3 regions of the Priestia sp. P5 genome follow, and region 2 is predicted to be linked to each of the others. Evidence: riboswitches for the same ligand, from Rfam matches in the RefSeq annotation. Region 2 holds a riboswitch; each other region holds the start of a gene.
The links. Region 2 has a riboswitch for S-adenosylmethionine ahead of mtnK (S-methyl-5-thioribose kinase). Riboswitches for the same ligand answer to the same signal wherever they lie in the genome.
Positions count from the first base shown of each region.

Region 1: it holds a riboswitch for S-adenosylmethionine, as region 2 does, so the genes downstream of both, MMB69_RS04720 (hypothetical protein) here and mtnK (S-methyl-5-thioribose kinase) in region 2, are expected to answer to the same signal.
Region 3: it holds a riboswitch for S-adenosylmethionine, as region 2 does, so the genes downstream of both, metK (methionine adenosyltransferase) here and mtnK (S-methyl-5-thioribose kinase) in region 2, are expected to answer to the same signal.

Region 1 covers NZ_JAKWFJ010000001.1:918,257-922,536, forward strand. Annotated here, with positions in the region: gene MMB69_RS04700 (glycosyltransferase family 2 protein) at 1-475, shown strand, start outside; gene MMB69_RS04705 (hypothetical protein) at 583-1,023, shown strand; gene MMB69_RS04710 (GNAT family N-acetyltransferase) at 1,131-1,550, shown strand; gene MMB69_RS04715 (hypothetical protein) at 1,563-1,859, opposite strand; SAM riboswitch class I at 1,981-2,082, shown strand; gene MMB69_RS04720 (hypothetical protein) at 2,143-2,490, shown strand; gene MMB69_RS04725 (DUF1540 domain-containing protein) at 2,591-2,749, shown strand; gene alaP (alanine permease AlaP) at 3,065-4,280, shown strand, end outside.
Region 2 covers NZ_JAKWFJ010000002.1:657,602-661,881, forward strand. Annotated here, with positions in the region: gene mtnA (S-methyl-5-thioribose-1-phosphate isomerase) at 1-613, opposite strand, end outside; gene mtnK (S-methyl-5-thioribose kinase) at 649-1,821, opposite strand; SAM riboswitch class I at 1,957-2,107, opposite strand; gene MMB69_RS20110 (carbon-nitrogen family hydrolase) at 2,199-2,981, opposite strand; gene MMB69_RS20115 (pyridoxal phosphate-dependent aminotransferase) at 3,093-4,265, shown strand.
Region 3 covers NZ_JAKWFJ010000001.1:37,130-41,409, forward strand. Annotated here, with positions in the region: gene pckA (phosphoenolpyruvate carboxykinase (ATP)) at 1-1,259, opposite strand, end outside; SAM riboswitch class I at 1,634-1,751, shown strand; gene metK (methionine adenosyltransferase) at 1,884-3,086, shown strand; gene MMB69_RS00215 (glycosyltransferase family 4 protein) at 3,118-4,263, opposite strand.

The sequences.
Region 1 (4,280 bases), on a different contig from region 2:
TGCTCTTGGTGAACTTATGAAATATAAAGAAGGAAACGTCTTTTTGCGAGGTCTTGTACCATTAGTAGGATTTCGCTCCACGGAAGTCACATATGACCGCAAAGAACGGACAGCGGGCGAATCAAAATATCCGCTAAAGAAAATGCTCGCTTTTGCATTCGACGGGATTACATCTTTTAGCGTAGCGCCAATACGCTTATTAACGCTGCTTGGAGGAGCTTCTTTTCTCTTTAGTATTGCGTTTGGTATTTATGCGCTGATTCAAAAATATTTAGATCATACGCAAATTGGCTGGACGTCTCTTATTTTATCGATTTGGCTTGTAGGCGGCTTGCAGCTAATGGGAATGGGTCTTGTCGGAGAATATATCGGCAAAATTTTTAACGAAGTGAAACAGCGTCCCAAATATGCGGTTGAAAGAGATTTATATACAAAACACTCATTAGACAAACAAAAAGATTTGCTTATGCATTAATAAGAAGCTTCTCCTAAATGGAGAGGCTTTTTTTGTTAAAGCGTTTATCATAATTTTTAGCGTAACGGGAGATGCTACTACTAAAATTTCTAAGGAGATTAAAATCTATGAAAAGACTATTTTATACAGTCAGCACTTTTTGTTTTGTTTGGCTTGCTTGTGCAACTATTCACGTCAGTGCTCTTTCCATTGAAAAGCTTCCAATGAAGAAATCGTCTGAACAATGGGCCGTTGAGCTGACAAAAGCGAGCATGACCGGAGATAATCAGTTAAAGTGGAAAAATAACGTCTATCATACATATGGATTAACCGTTGAAAACATTGGAAAAGATGTAGAGCGCGTACAGGTCCAAGCTTTTCGGCATGAAGGAAAAAACAAGGCAAAATACAGCTTGTTTTCTCCCATTGAAAGGTCTAACTTAAGCAAAAGCGGTCAGCGTTTTCGCTATGCGAATTTTGCTGTTCCTGGAAAAGCGGCAGGTTTAGACATTATGATTAACTGGACGGACGAACAAGGCAATCATCAAGAACATTTTGAATTTAAATAAAAGTCTTCGCTTAGGCGAAGACTTTTTTTGCAGGAATTTATCCTCGCATGTGGAAAACGAACACGAAAGGAGAGATCGTAATGATTGCAAAAGCTACTGAAGAATAAATACAGGAAATTCGGACAAAATCTGCTGATGCGCTGTTTGAAGGAACAATGAAGCAGTTTCATCCGTCAGCTGAACGCGTAAATGAACTAGTTGGTAGTGCCCTTAAAAAAGGCTGTTATTATTTAGTTTCGAGACAAGAAAATAAACTCGCAGGCTGGGTTCTTATCGGCCCGTCTGCCGACTTCTTTTCAAAAGAAGAAATTGGCTTTATCTATGAATTATATGTTGTACCGGAATACCGCGGGCAAGGTCTAGCCAAGCCGTTAATGCAAAAAGCAATCAATGAATTGTCTATCAAAGGATATCCTGAAATCAGACTCAGCGTTCATGCTGGGAATTTTGCACAGCATGTGTATCGTGACCTTGGATTTGTAGATAAACAAATATCAATGACCTTACAGATGGTAAAACGTCCGTAACGTTGGTGAATATCAGCGAGTCCATAAAACATAAGATGTTATACACGCGATGAGGTTTGGCAGTGAAAGTAAAAGTAAATAAGTAGCCCAAACGGCTCCTTTATCTAGTACTTCAACGGCTCCTCCACCTGTATTATCTGAGGAAGGGGGATCTTCAAGCGCGTTCATAACTAAAGCTGCCGCAGCTAAAATAATTCCTCCGATGCTTCCCGTTGTTTTGACAATTGCAATATGGAAAGTAGATGAAAAAGCAATAGTAAGAAGCAGCAGCAAGCTTCCCAAAAAAGCAGATAACATATATCGTTTCATGTGCTCACCATCCTTTATGAAATCATACCATATTTTACTTATTTTTTCTTTTTATTGAAAAGCTATTGACGTAACCTATAAAACATATTAGAATAGTCAGAAATAATTTAAAAACGAAATATTCTTATCTAGAGAGGTGGAGGGACTGGCCCTTTGAAGCCTCAGCAACCACAATTATTGAATGGTGCTAATTCCAGCATAGCCTAGCTCTGACAGATAAGAAGAGGAATCTTTTTCTATGATGAAATCCTCTTCTTAGGAAGAAACATTTCGTATAGAAAAGGTGAGGACATTGAACAGTAGACAAACAGCGTTAAGCACTGATGATTATTTAGATCTATACTTATTAGCCAAAGAAATAAAAGACGAAACGTGGCAGCAGGAAACTTTAGCCGCGCTAAAAACGCAGCAAAATCGTTCATTTGAAGAAAAACAATCCGCCCTAGTTCAAGAGATATGGGAAGATTTTAAACAGTTAAATGAAGATATTTCTTTTACGTATCGCTTGATTCAAAAAGAGCCAACTAACGAACAATTTCAGACTAAATTAAGGCACTTGAGAGAACGGCGGATCACGCTGAGCCGTGAGTTATATTTAGCTAAAAAACAGTATGTTGAACACACGCAATAAAAAGATCCGCTTGATAAACAAGCGGTTTTTTTGCGTGAAAATGTTAGAATCGTTATATTTCGGGTAGTAAATAGATAAGACAAGCAAAGGAGGGATAACAGTGGCCCAAGGTGTATTATGTGAAGTGAATGAGTGCATGTATTGGAAATCCGGAAATAAATGCAGTGCAGAGTCCATTTACGTTGTGAGTCCTGAAAGTAGTCACCATGTTTCTGAAACGGAAGAACCTGGCTGTAAAACTTTTGAACCCGCGAGATAAATGCTAGTTTTTATAAAAAAGCATAAAATGAACGATGCGCTGACGGAGTTGAGTCGGCGTTTTTCTATTTTTAAAAAATACTATTACTTAGGTGCAATAATAAATACATAGTAAAAAAGCAGTGTCTGCATCTAATTGTGCGTTTAAACAAAATGATAAGATAATTTTTTCGTTTTTCGACAAAAGAAAAGTGAGAGAAAGGTGATAGAATACAAATATATAGCCTAGCTGACTTTTAGCACAAACTTATATGAAAGCGCTAACAAAAGGCTGTATTCATCTCGTTTTGACAGATTGGAAAAAGGGGAGACGTTTATGCAGGGGAAAACTCAGGGGAAAGAATTGAAACGCGGGTTAGAAGAAAGACATGTGACGCTGATGTCCTTAGGAGCAGCCATAGGGGTAGGGCTGTTTCTTGGATCTGCATCTGCTATTAAATTAGCAGGACCAGGAATATTATTGGCGTACGGATTTAGCGGAATGATTATGTTTTTTATTATGAGAGCACTTGGAGAAATGGCTATTCAAAAACCTGTTGCAGGTTCATTCAGCAAGTACGCACGCGACTATTTAGGGCCGCTTGCTGGTTATTTAACAGGTTGGAACTACTGGTTTTTATGGGTTGTAACATGTATGGCTGAAATTACAGCCGTTGGTATTTATATGGGGTATTGGTATCCGGATGTACCAAACTGGATTTGGGCGTTATCCGCGCTTGTCATCATGACAACGGTTAACTTCTTAGCTGTTAAGGCATATGGTGAACTGGAATTTTGGTTTGCACTTATTAAAATTTTAGCGATTGTGTTAATGATTGCCGTTGGATTATTAATGATTGTGTTTGGAATAGGCAACGGCGGCGTTGCGACTGGTATCAAAAACTTGTGGGACAACGGCGGACTGTTCCCGAACGGATTCAAAGGTATTTTGCTGTCGCTGCAAATGGTTATGTTTGCGTATTTAGGAATTGAAATGATCGGCGTTACCGCAGGAGAAGTGAAAAATCCGGAAAAATCTTTAGCAAGAGCGATTGATTCTGTCTTTTGGCGTATTCTTATTTTCTACGTCGGTGCATTATTTGTTATTATGTCGATTTATCCTTGGCAAGAAATTGGTTCACAGGGAAGTCCGTTTGTATTAACATTTGAAAAAATCGGCATTCCAGCGGCTGCTGGCATTATTAACTTTGTCGTGTTAACAGCAGCTCTTTCTTCTTGTAACAGCGGTATTTTTAGTACAGGCCGTATGCTGTTTAACTTAGCAGAGCACGGAGAAGCGCCAAAAGGATACGGCCAGCTTACAAAAGGCGGCGTGCCGGGAAAAGCAGTTTTAGCATCAGCGGGTGCTTTATTAGTGGGAGTAGCGTTAAACTACATTGTGCCTGCCAAAGTATTTACGTGGGTAACAAGCATTGCAACATTCGGTGCGATTTGGACATGGGGAATTATTTTGCTTTCTCAAATTAAGTATCGCAAAACGTTAAAAACAGGTGAAGAGGCAAAGCTGAAATATAAAATGCCTTTATTTCCGT
Region 2 (4,280 bases):
CTGTTAAGCGAGAACCTTGAAGAACAGGTCTTGTTTCACAGGCAAATACTTCAAGCGGAATATCGCGCTGCTTAGACAAGTGAAAAGGTGCTAAGGCTGTTCCATAATAAGCTGTAGCAATTGAACCAGCATTACATATGGTCATGATTTTATCTTTCTTTTTAAATAAAGAAAGAGCATGATCTCCAATTCGGTAGCACGTTTCTTCATCTTCTACTTGAATTTGAATAGCTTCATGAACAACTTTTGTTTTAGCTTCATTAACGGACGAAGCCGACTCAGCGCTTTTTGCTACGCGTTCTAGTGCCCAAAATAAATTGACGGCAGTAGGGCGTGAACTAGCTAAATACTGTTGATCAAGAGCTAGCTTTTGGTTAAATTCCTTGACTGAATCTGTGTCATAGCTAAGCGCAGAAAGAGCAAGACCAAAAGCCGCCGTAATGCCAATTGCAGGGGCTCCGCGTACTTTCAAGGTAGTGATAGCATCCCATACGTCTTTAATGGTTTGCAGCTTAATATATTCAACTTTGTCAGGAAGCTGCTGCTGATCTAATAAAGTAATATATGATTCATTCCATTCCACTGAGCGCGGAAGTGATAGTGTATTTGTCATGCTGATACCGATCCTTTCATTGTGTACATTATTCGTTATCGAAGTAAATGTTCAAATTCATTTGGTGAAACGTCTTGTTGGTGCAGAAGCAAATAGCGTCCAATTTTTAACGCAGTACGTTTAGCGTTAATTTTTCTTTCCTCTGAAGAAATTTCGTCTAAGTCTGCGACGTGAGCTAAGCCAATTGTACGTCGAATGATTTCACATCCTGCATATCCAACAGCATCTTGCCACGTTTGCGTTAAAATTTCATGTAATAAGCGCTCATCTTTAGCGAAAGGTTCAGTGTTTTCAGAATGCCAAAGCGCAGTAAAGGTATCTTTAAATACGTTCCATGTGTTCGTAATGTGTTCAAATAATGGTTCGCGATTTGTTTCTCGAGAAAGAGCATTTAAAAATAAATTCGCAACAAATTGTCCTAAATCGAATCCAAACGGACCGTAAAAAGCAAACTCTGGATCAATCACTTTTGTTTCTTGACTGCTAGCAAAGATGCTGCCTGTATGTAAATCACCGTGGATTAGCGTTTGCGCATTTGTTAAAAATTTATATTTTAATTTTGCTGCTTGTAGCTTTACATCACTATCATTCCATAATTCTTCTACATCAGGACGCAGCGCTTTTTCGAATTCATTTGTATCAATATCAAAAAAAGGATCTGTAAAAACTAAATCTTCCGTAATATTGCATAAGTCCGGGTTGCTGTACTTAACAATTTCTTCTTTTTTATCCTGAGGCTTTAAGGCGAAATCAGACGTTTTGAACGCAATATGTCCTAAAAAAGAACCGATATGCTGTGAGAGCAGAGGATAACTTTCACCTTGAATAAGTCCGGCGCGAGAAATCGTTAAATGAGACAGATCTTCCATGACCGTAACAGCAAGCGTTTCATCGTGGTAATAAACAGCGGGCACAAGTTCTGGCGTAAATGCACCAAATTGCTTGAGCGCATTGCTTTCAATTGTGGCACGGTTCAATGATAGAGGCCAGCTTTCGCCTACAACTTTTGCATAGGGAAGTGCTTGTTTGACGATAATGGATTTATTCGTTTGATCATTTATGATGTGAAAGACGAGATTTAAGTTGCCGTCACCAATTTCACGGGCAGTCAGCGCTTCTGTGGCATCAAAAAGACCTAGCTTTTTCACAAGTTTGATTGCTGAAATTTCTGTTAAAGGCTGATACTTCTCTGTTTTTGTTGTTGACATCGGAATCCCTCCATAGTTTATTAAACTGATTTGTTTACTAAGTTAATAGGTTTAAGAATATATGGAGGCTTTTATAATTTTAGAAAATATAAAAGCCTCTTTCGTTGGAAAGAGGCTTGATTGTAGTGTTCAAACCTCTTATCTGCCAGAAAGAATTACTTTCTGTTGGAATTAGCACCGTGCCTTTGTAAAACATGTTTTACGGGTGTGATCCATCTTAGGATGGAATGACGGTCGGTTGCTGGGCTTCACAGGGCCAAATCCCTCAGCCAACTCTTGATAAGAGTACGATTACTTATTCAATTTTGATTTGTTTGAATATTTTATGATATCTGGTGAAAATCGTATCATGCAAAAAAACGGCTGTCAATACATAATTAATAAAATTCTGTGCGGCGATCTGTAAAGACAGGAATTTGTTTGCGAATTTCTTTTACAAGTTCCAGGTTAACGTCAGCACTTAAAAGTTCTTCGCTATCGCCAGCTTCAGCGATTATTTCTCCCCACGGATCGATGACTAAGGAATGTCCGGCAAATGTGTTATTAGGATCTTGGCCTACACGATTACACGCGATTACATAGCATTGATTTTCGATTGCACGGCTAATGAGAAGTGCTTTCCAGTGGGCAAGTCTTGGAGCCGGCCACTGAGCGACAACAAACAAGACTTCTGCTCCGCTGCTAGTATGAACCCGAATCCATTCTGGAAAACGAATATCGTAACAAATAACTCCTGCGCATAGTGACTGTTCAAGTGTAAAAAGATTTTTTGCCGTTCCTGCTTCTAGATAGAGGTGCTCATCCATTAATTTAAACAAGTGCAGTTTACTGTATTGTGATACTTCACGACCTTTTCGGTCAAAAATATACATCGTATTCGTGACGCCTTGCTCTGTTTTTTTCGCGATCGAGCCTGCCACAATATTTACTTCGTTCGTTTTAGCAAACTGAGAGATTAATTGCTTGGCCTGCTGTCCTTCATCATCTGCAATTTCGTCTAGCCGCGTCAAATCATAAGCTGTATCCCATAGCTCAGGAAGCACGAGGATATCAGGGTTTTCTTTCAGAGCTTCTGTCATTTTTTGTTGAATATATTTTCGGTTTTTAGTTGGGTTTCCAAACGCAATATCAAGCTGCAAACACGTAATTTTTACACTCACTTTATCATCCGTCCTTTTTTAGTAGTTGAAAAAAATGACTTTACAAGTTGAATATTACAATATATTATTTGTGACTAGAATTTCAAGAATTTTTTGAGAAGGTGTGCGATGATGAAACAATTTGAGCAATCGGAACTATTAAAAAGTTTACCAAAACAATTTTTTGCATCACTTGTAGGCAAGGTAGGAAAAGTAATGGCCCAAGGGCACGACGTTATTAACTTAGGGCAGGGAAATCCTGATCAGCCTACTCCTTCACATATTGTAGAAACACTGCAAAAAGCAAGTTCTAATCCTATACATCATAAATATTCTCCATTTCGGGGGCATCAGTTTTTGAAAGAGGCCGTTGCGACTTTTTATAAGCGAGAATACGGGGTTGATGTGGATCCCGAAAAAGAAGTAGCTATTTTGTTTGGCGGGAAGGGTGGACTTGTTGAAATCCCGCAGTGCTTATTAAACCCTGGAGATACGGTGCTGGTTCCGGATCCTGGATATCCTGATTACTGGTCTGGAGTAGAGCTTGCAAAAGCCAAGATGGAAGTGATGCCGCTCACGGCTAAAAATCATTTTCTACCCGTATACGAAGAGATAAGTGAACGTGCTAAAGAACAGGCAAAGCTCATGTTTTTAAACTATCCCAATAATCCTACTGGTGCAGTGGCAACGGCAGAATTTTTTGAAGACACCGTGGCGTTTGCTGCCAAGCACGATATTTGTGTGGTACACGACTTTGCCTACGGAGCAATTGGATTTGATGGTAAAAAGCCAATCAGCTTTTTACAGACTCCTGGTGCAAAAGAGACGGGAATTGAAATTTATACTCTTTCTAAAACGTATAACATGGCGGGATGGCGAGTTGGATTTGCTGTAGGAAATGAAAGTGTTGTAGAAGCTATTAATCTTCTTCAAGATCATATGTATGTCAGTCTCTTTGGGGCGGTTCAAGAGGCAGCAGCCGCAGCTCTGTTAGAATCTCAACAATGTGTGAATGATTTAGTTAAGCGCTATGAATCTAGACGCAATACATTTATTCAAGGGCTTCGAGAAATTGGCTGGGACGTTACATCCCCAGCAGGCTCCTTTTTTGCATGGCTAAAAGTTCCTGGAGGATATACTTCTGAACAATTTTCAGATTTACTTCTTGAAAAAGCCCACGTTGTAGTGGCACCTGGAGTAGGCTTCGGAACATATGGTGAAGGCTATGTGCGCGTAGGACTGCTGACGGATGAAGAGCGCATGAGAGAAGCTGTATCTCGAATAAAAAAATTAAATTTATTTTAAAAACGCATTGACAAT
Region 3 (4,280 bases), on a different contig from region 2:
ACATTATGTTCATCGATTTTCTTTCCTAGCATTTCTGCATAAGTTGTTGGAGCAAGAGGTAAGAAAGGCTCACCAAAGCATGTAGAGAAAGTAGCCTGTGGCGATGTTACGCCGCGCTCTGTTCCAGCTAACTTACTAGTGTATCCGCTCAGAAAATGGTACATCGCTTGTTCTTTTGTAAGCTTGCTGATTGGAGGCAAGACGCCGAAGGCATCAGCAGTTAAAAAGACAATAGCTGTAGGGTGCCCAGCAACGCTTGGCAATACCGTATTATCAATAGAGTCAATTGAATAAGCGGCACGAGTATTCTCTGTTAAACTATTATCATTGTAATCTGCTACTTTCGTATTTTGATTTAACACTACATTTTCCAGTACGGCGCCGAAGCGAATTGCATTGAAAATTTGCGGTTCTTTTTCTTCGGAAAGCTGAATGCACTTCGCGTAGCATCCTCCTTCAATATTAAATACACCAGAGCTTGACCAACCGTGCTCGTCATCTCCGATTAAACGACGGTTTGCATCAGCAGAAAGCGTTGTTTTACCCGTTCCAGATAAACCAAAGAATAATGCAACGTCACCTTCTTCTCCTACGTTAGCAGAACAGTGCATGGATAGAATATTGTTTTGAGGAAGCAAGAAGTTCATCACTGAGAAAATAGATTTTTTCATTTCACCAGCGTATTCAGTTCCTCCAATTAGCACAATACGTCGCTCTAACGAAAGAATAATGAAGGTTTCAGAATTTGTCCCGTCTGTTTCAGGATCAGCTTTGAACGTTGGAGCTGCTACAATTGTAAACGGCTTCACATCATCATTTGTTTTTTGTTCGGCTGAAGGGCGAATGAATAACTGCTGAGCGAATAGGTTGTGCCATGCAAATTCATTAACTACTTGAATTGGTAACTGATACTTTTTATCAGCTCCAGCATATCCATTAAAAACAAAAAGTTCATCCTGCTTCTTTAAGTGGGTTAAGACTTTTTTGTATAGCGCATCGAATCGCTGAGCAGAAATTGGCTGATTGACAGGTCCCCATTCAACCGTTTTTGAAGACACAGCATCGCTTACAATAAATTTATCTAAAGGAGAGCGACCTGTATATTTCCCAGTTTCGACTGACACAGCACCTGTAGAAGTCAGCGTTCCTTCGCGTCGAGCTAGAATTTTTTCAACAAGTTGTGGAACAGATAATTGGTGTTTTGTTGTTTTTAATTGAAGCAAACCATTTAATTCGATAGACATATCAACAGTACTCATGTGCACTACCTTCCTTTTTTAGCTATTATTTATTCATTAATGTTTGAAATTTATAATTAGTATAACACATTTATTTAATTATTCTATACTATTTAACTAAAAATGTTTGTGTATTATAAAAAAATGTACGTTATACCTATTTTAGACACATGTATATGTGCTAGAAGCGAAAAAAGTGAAGCTATTTTAAGTGAAAGCCTCATTTTGATCTGTCTTATTAACCAAACTTAGTAATAATTCTTAATAAGATGTACTATTTCAGAATTTGAGTATGTTACATTAAAACCGATTCAAACATAAAGAGATGATTTCCATTTGAATGTTGTTGACAGTGAAGCGCTTTTTCATGTATTATATGTCCTTGAACGGATACTCTCTTATCCCGAGCTGGTGGAGGGACAGGCCCTATGAAACCCAGCAACCATCGTCATTTTTTTGTGTAGACGATAAGGTGCTAACCTGATGCAAGGGCACAACCTTGATCGATAAGAGTGAAAGGCTTATGTAGAATTTGATACCTTTCCTCGATACAAGGAAAGGTTTTTTTATATTTTTTAACGTGTAATGAAAATAAGGGAATGAGTACCGTATCACAATGTATCGTATTTATAAGGAGGAAAACTGATGTCAACACAACGTCGTCTGTTCACGTCAGAATCTGTTACAGAGGGACATCCCGATAAAATTTGTGACCAAATTTCTGACTCAATTCTTGATGCTATCCTAGCAAAGGATCCAAATGCTCGTGTTGCTTGTGAAACAAGCGTAACAACTGGTTTAGTTTTAGTAAGTGGTGAAATTACAACTTCTACTTACGTGGATATTCCTAAAACAGTTCGTGAAACAATTAAAGGAATTGGCTATACTCGTGCAAAATACGGATTTGATGCTGAAACTTGTGCAGTATTAACATCTATCGACGAGCAGTCAGCTGATATCGCTGCTGGTGTAGACCAGGCGTTAGAAGCACGTGAAGGTCAAATGTCAGATGAAGAAATCGAAGCAATCGGAGCTGGAGACCAAGGGTTAATGTTTGGTTATGCATGTAACGAAACAAAAGAATTAATGCCTCTTCCAATTTCATTAGCTCATAAACTTGCTCGCCGTCTAACAGAAGTACGTAAAGAAGAAATTCTTCCTTACCTTCGCCCGGATGGTAAAACACAAGTAACAGTTGAATATGATGAAAACAACAAACCTGTTCGCATCGATACAATTGTTATTTCAACTCAGCATCACCCAGAAGTAACGTTAGAGCAAATTCAACGTAACTTAAAAGAATATGTTATTAATCCAGTTGTTCCCAACGAGTTAATTGATGAAAATACAAAGTATTTCATTAACCCAACAGGACGTTTCGTAATCGGCGGTCCTCAAGGAGATGCTGGTTTAACTGGTCGTAAAATTATCGTTGATACTTACGGCGGATATGCTCGTCACGGCGGCGGTGCATTCTCTGGTAAGGACGCAACAAAAGTAGACCGTTCAGCAGCTTATGCAGCTCGTTATGTTGCGAAAAACATTGTAGCAGCTGATCTTGCTGATAAATGTGAAGTACAACTAGCATATGCAATTGGTGTTGCACAGCCAGTATCTATTTCAATTGATACATTCGGTACAGGAAAAGTTTCTGAAGAAGTACTAGTAGACGTAGTACGCAAAAACTTTGATCTACGTCCAGCAGGCATCATTAAAATGCTTGATTTACGTCGCCCAATTTATAAGCAAACAGCAGCTTACGGCCACTTTGGTCGTACGGATGTGGAGCTTCCTTGGGAGTTCACAGACAAAGCGGAAGCATTAAAAACTCAAGCTTTAGCTAAATAGTAAAAAAATCTCCGTGAAAACGGAGATTTTTTTATGCCCATTGAATACCTGCAGCAGATTTTTCTACGACACCTTCATATTCTGAAAGCAAATGCTGAAAAATGGCGTCCCATGATTGAGTAAGAGCATATTGTCTCGCTGCATGCCCAAAGTGAAGCCGCTGATGCAAATCATCGAGTAAATCTGTAATAGCCGAACTGAATTCTTCTAAGGAGTGAGGTTTGCAAAGGTAGCCGTTTCGCCCGTGCTGAACCATCTGTTTAACTCCTCCTGCATTTGCTGCCACTACAGGAGTTCCAGAAGCAAGAGACTCCAGCACAACATTTCCGAAGGTTTCTGTTTCTGAAGGAAAAACAAACAAATCAGATGATGAATAGATATGAGCAAGTTGCTTACCTTCAAGGAAGCCTGTAAATGTCATATGCTCAGATGCTTGCTGCTGCATTTGTTCTTTTAAAGGGCCGTCTCCCACAATAACCCAGTGAATTTGATGGCGGATATGATCGGGCAGAGATCGTGCAATTTTTATTAAAAAATCAGCGTTCTTTTCTTTAGCTAATCTTCCTACATACGTTAAAATGTAGGGCTTTTTAATATTATATTTAATACGAATATCAAAGCGGTCATAGTGGGGATGAAATAATCTATGATTTACTCCTCGCGCCCAAATAGCTACGTTGTGAAACCCTTGCTCTTCTAGCTGCTGTTTGGTCACTTCAGAGGGAGCGAATATTTTTTGTACAGGTTTATAAAACCATTTCATATATTTTTGCAGTGGTACACGCATTTTTTCAAGTTCATAGTGAGATAAATAATCATCAAAATTGGTATGATAAGAGCCGACAAGAGGAACACCTAATCTTTTCCCGTAATAGGAGCCGCAAAGCCCCATTGTAAAAGGAGTGGCCAAATGAATAATAGAAGGATTGAATTCCTGCAGCTGCTTTTTAATTTTTAGAACGTTTGGCAATGAAAAGCGGCTGTTTGGATAAAGAAAAAACGGCATGCTGGGCGAACGGTGAACATACGTTGAAAATGACTGATCATGAGCAAATTCTGGAGCAAATACCTGGATGGGAATTTGCTTTGATTTGACGTACTGAGTAAATTGATAAAGTGTTTTAGCAGCTCCGTTAACTTCTGGAGCAAATGTATCCGTAAATAAAGCAATTCTCATTAGTACTCCTCCTATCA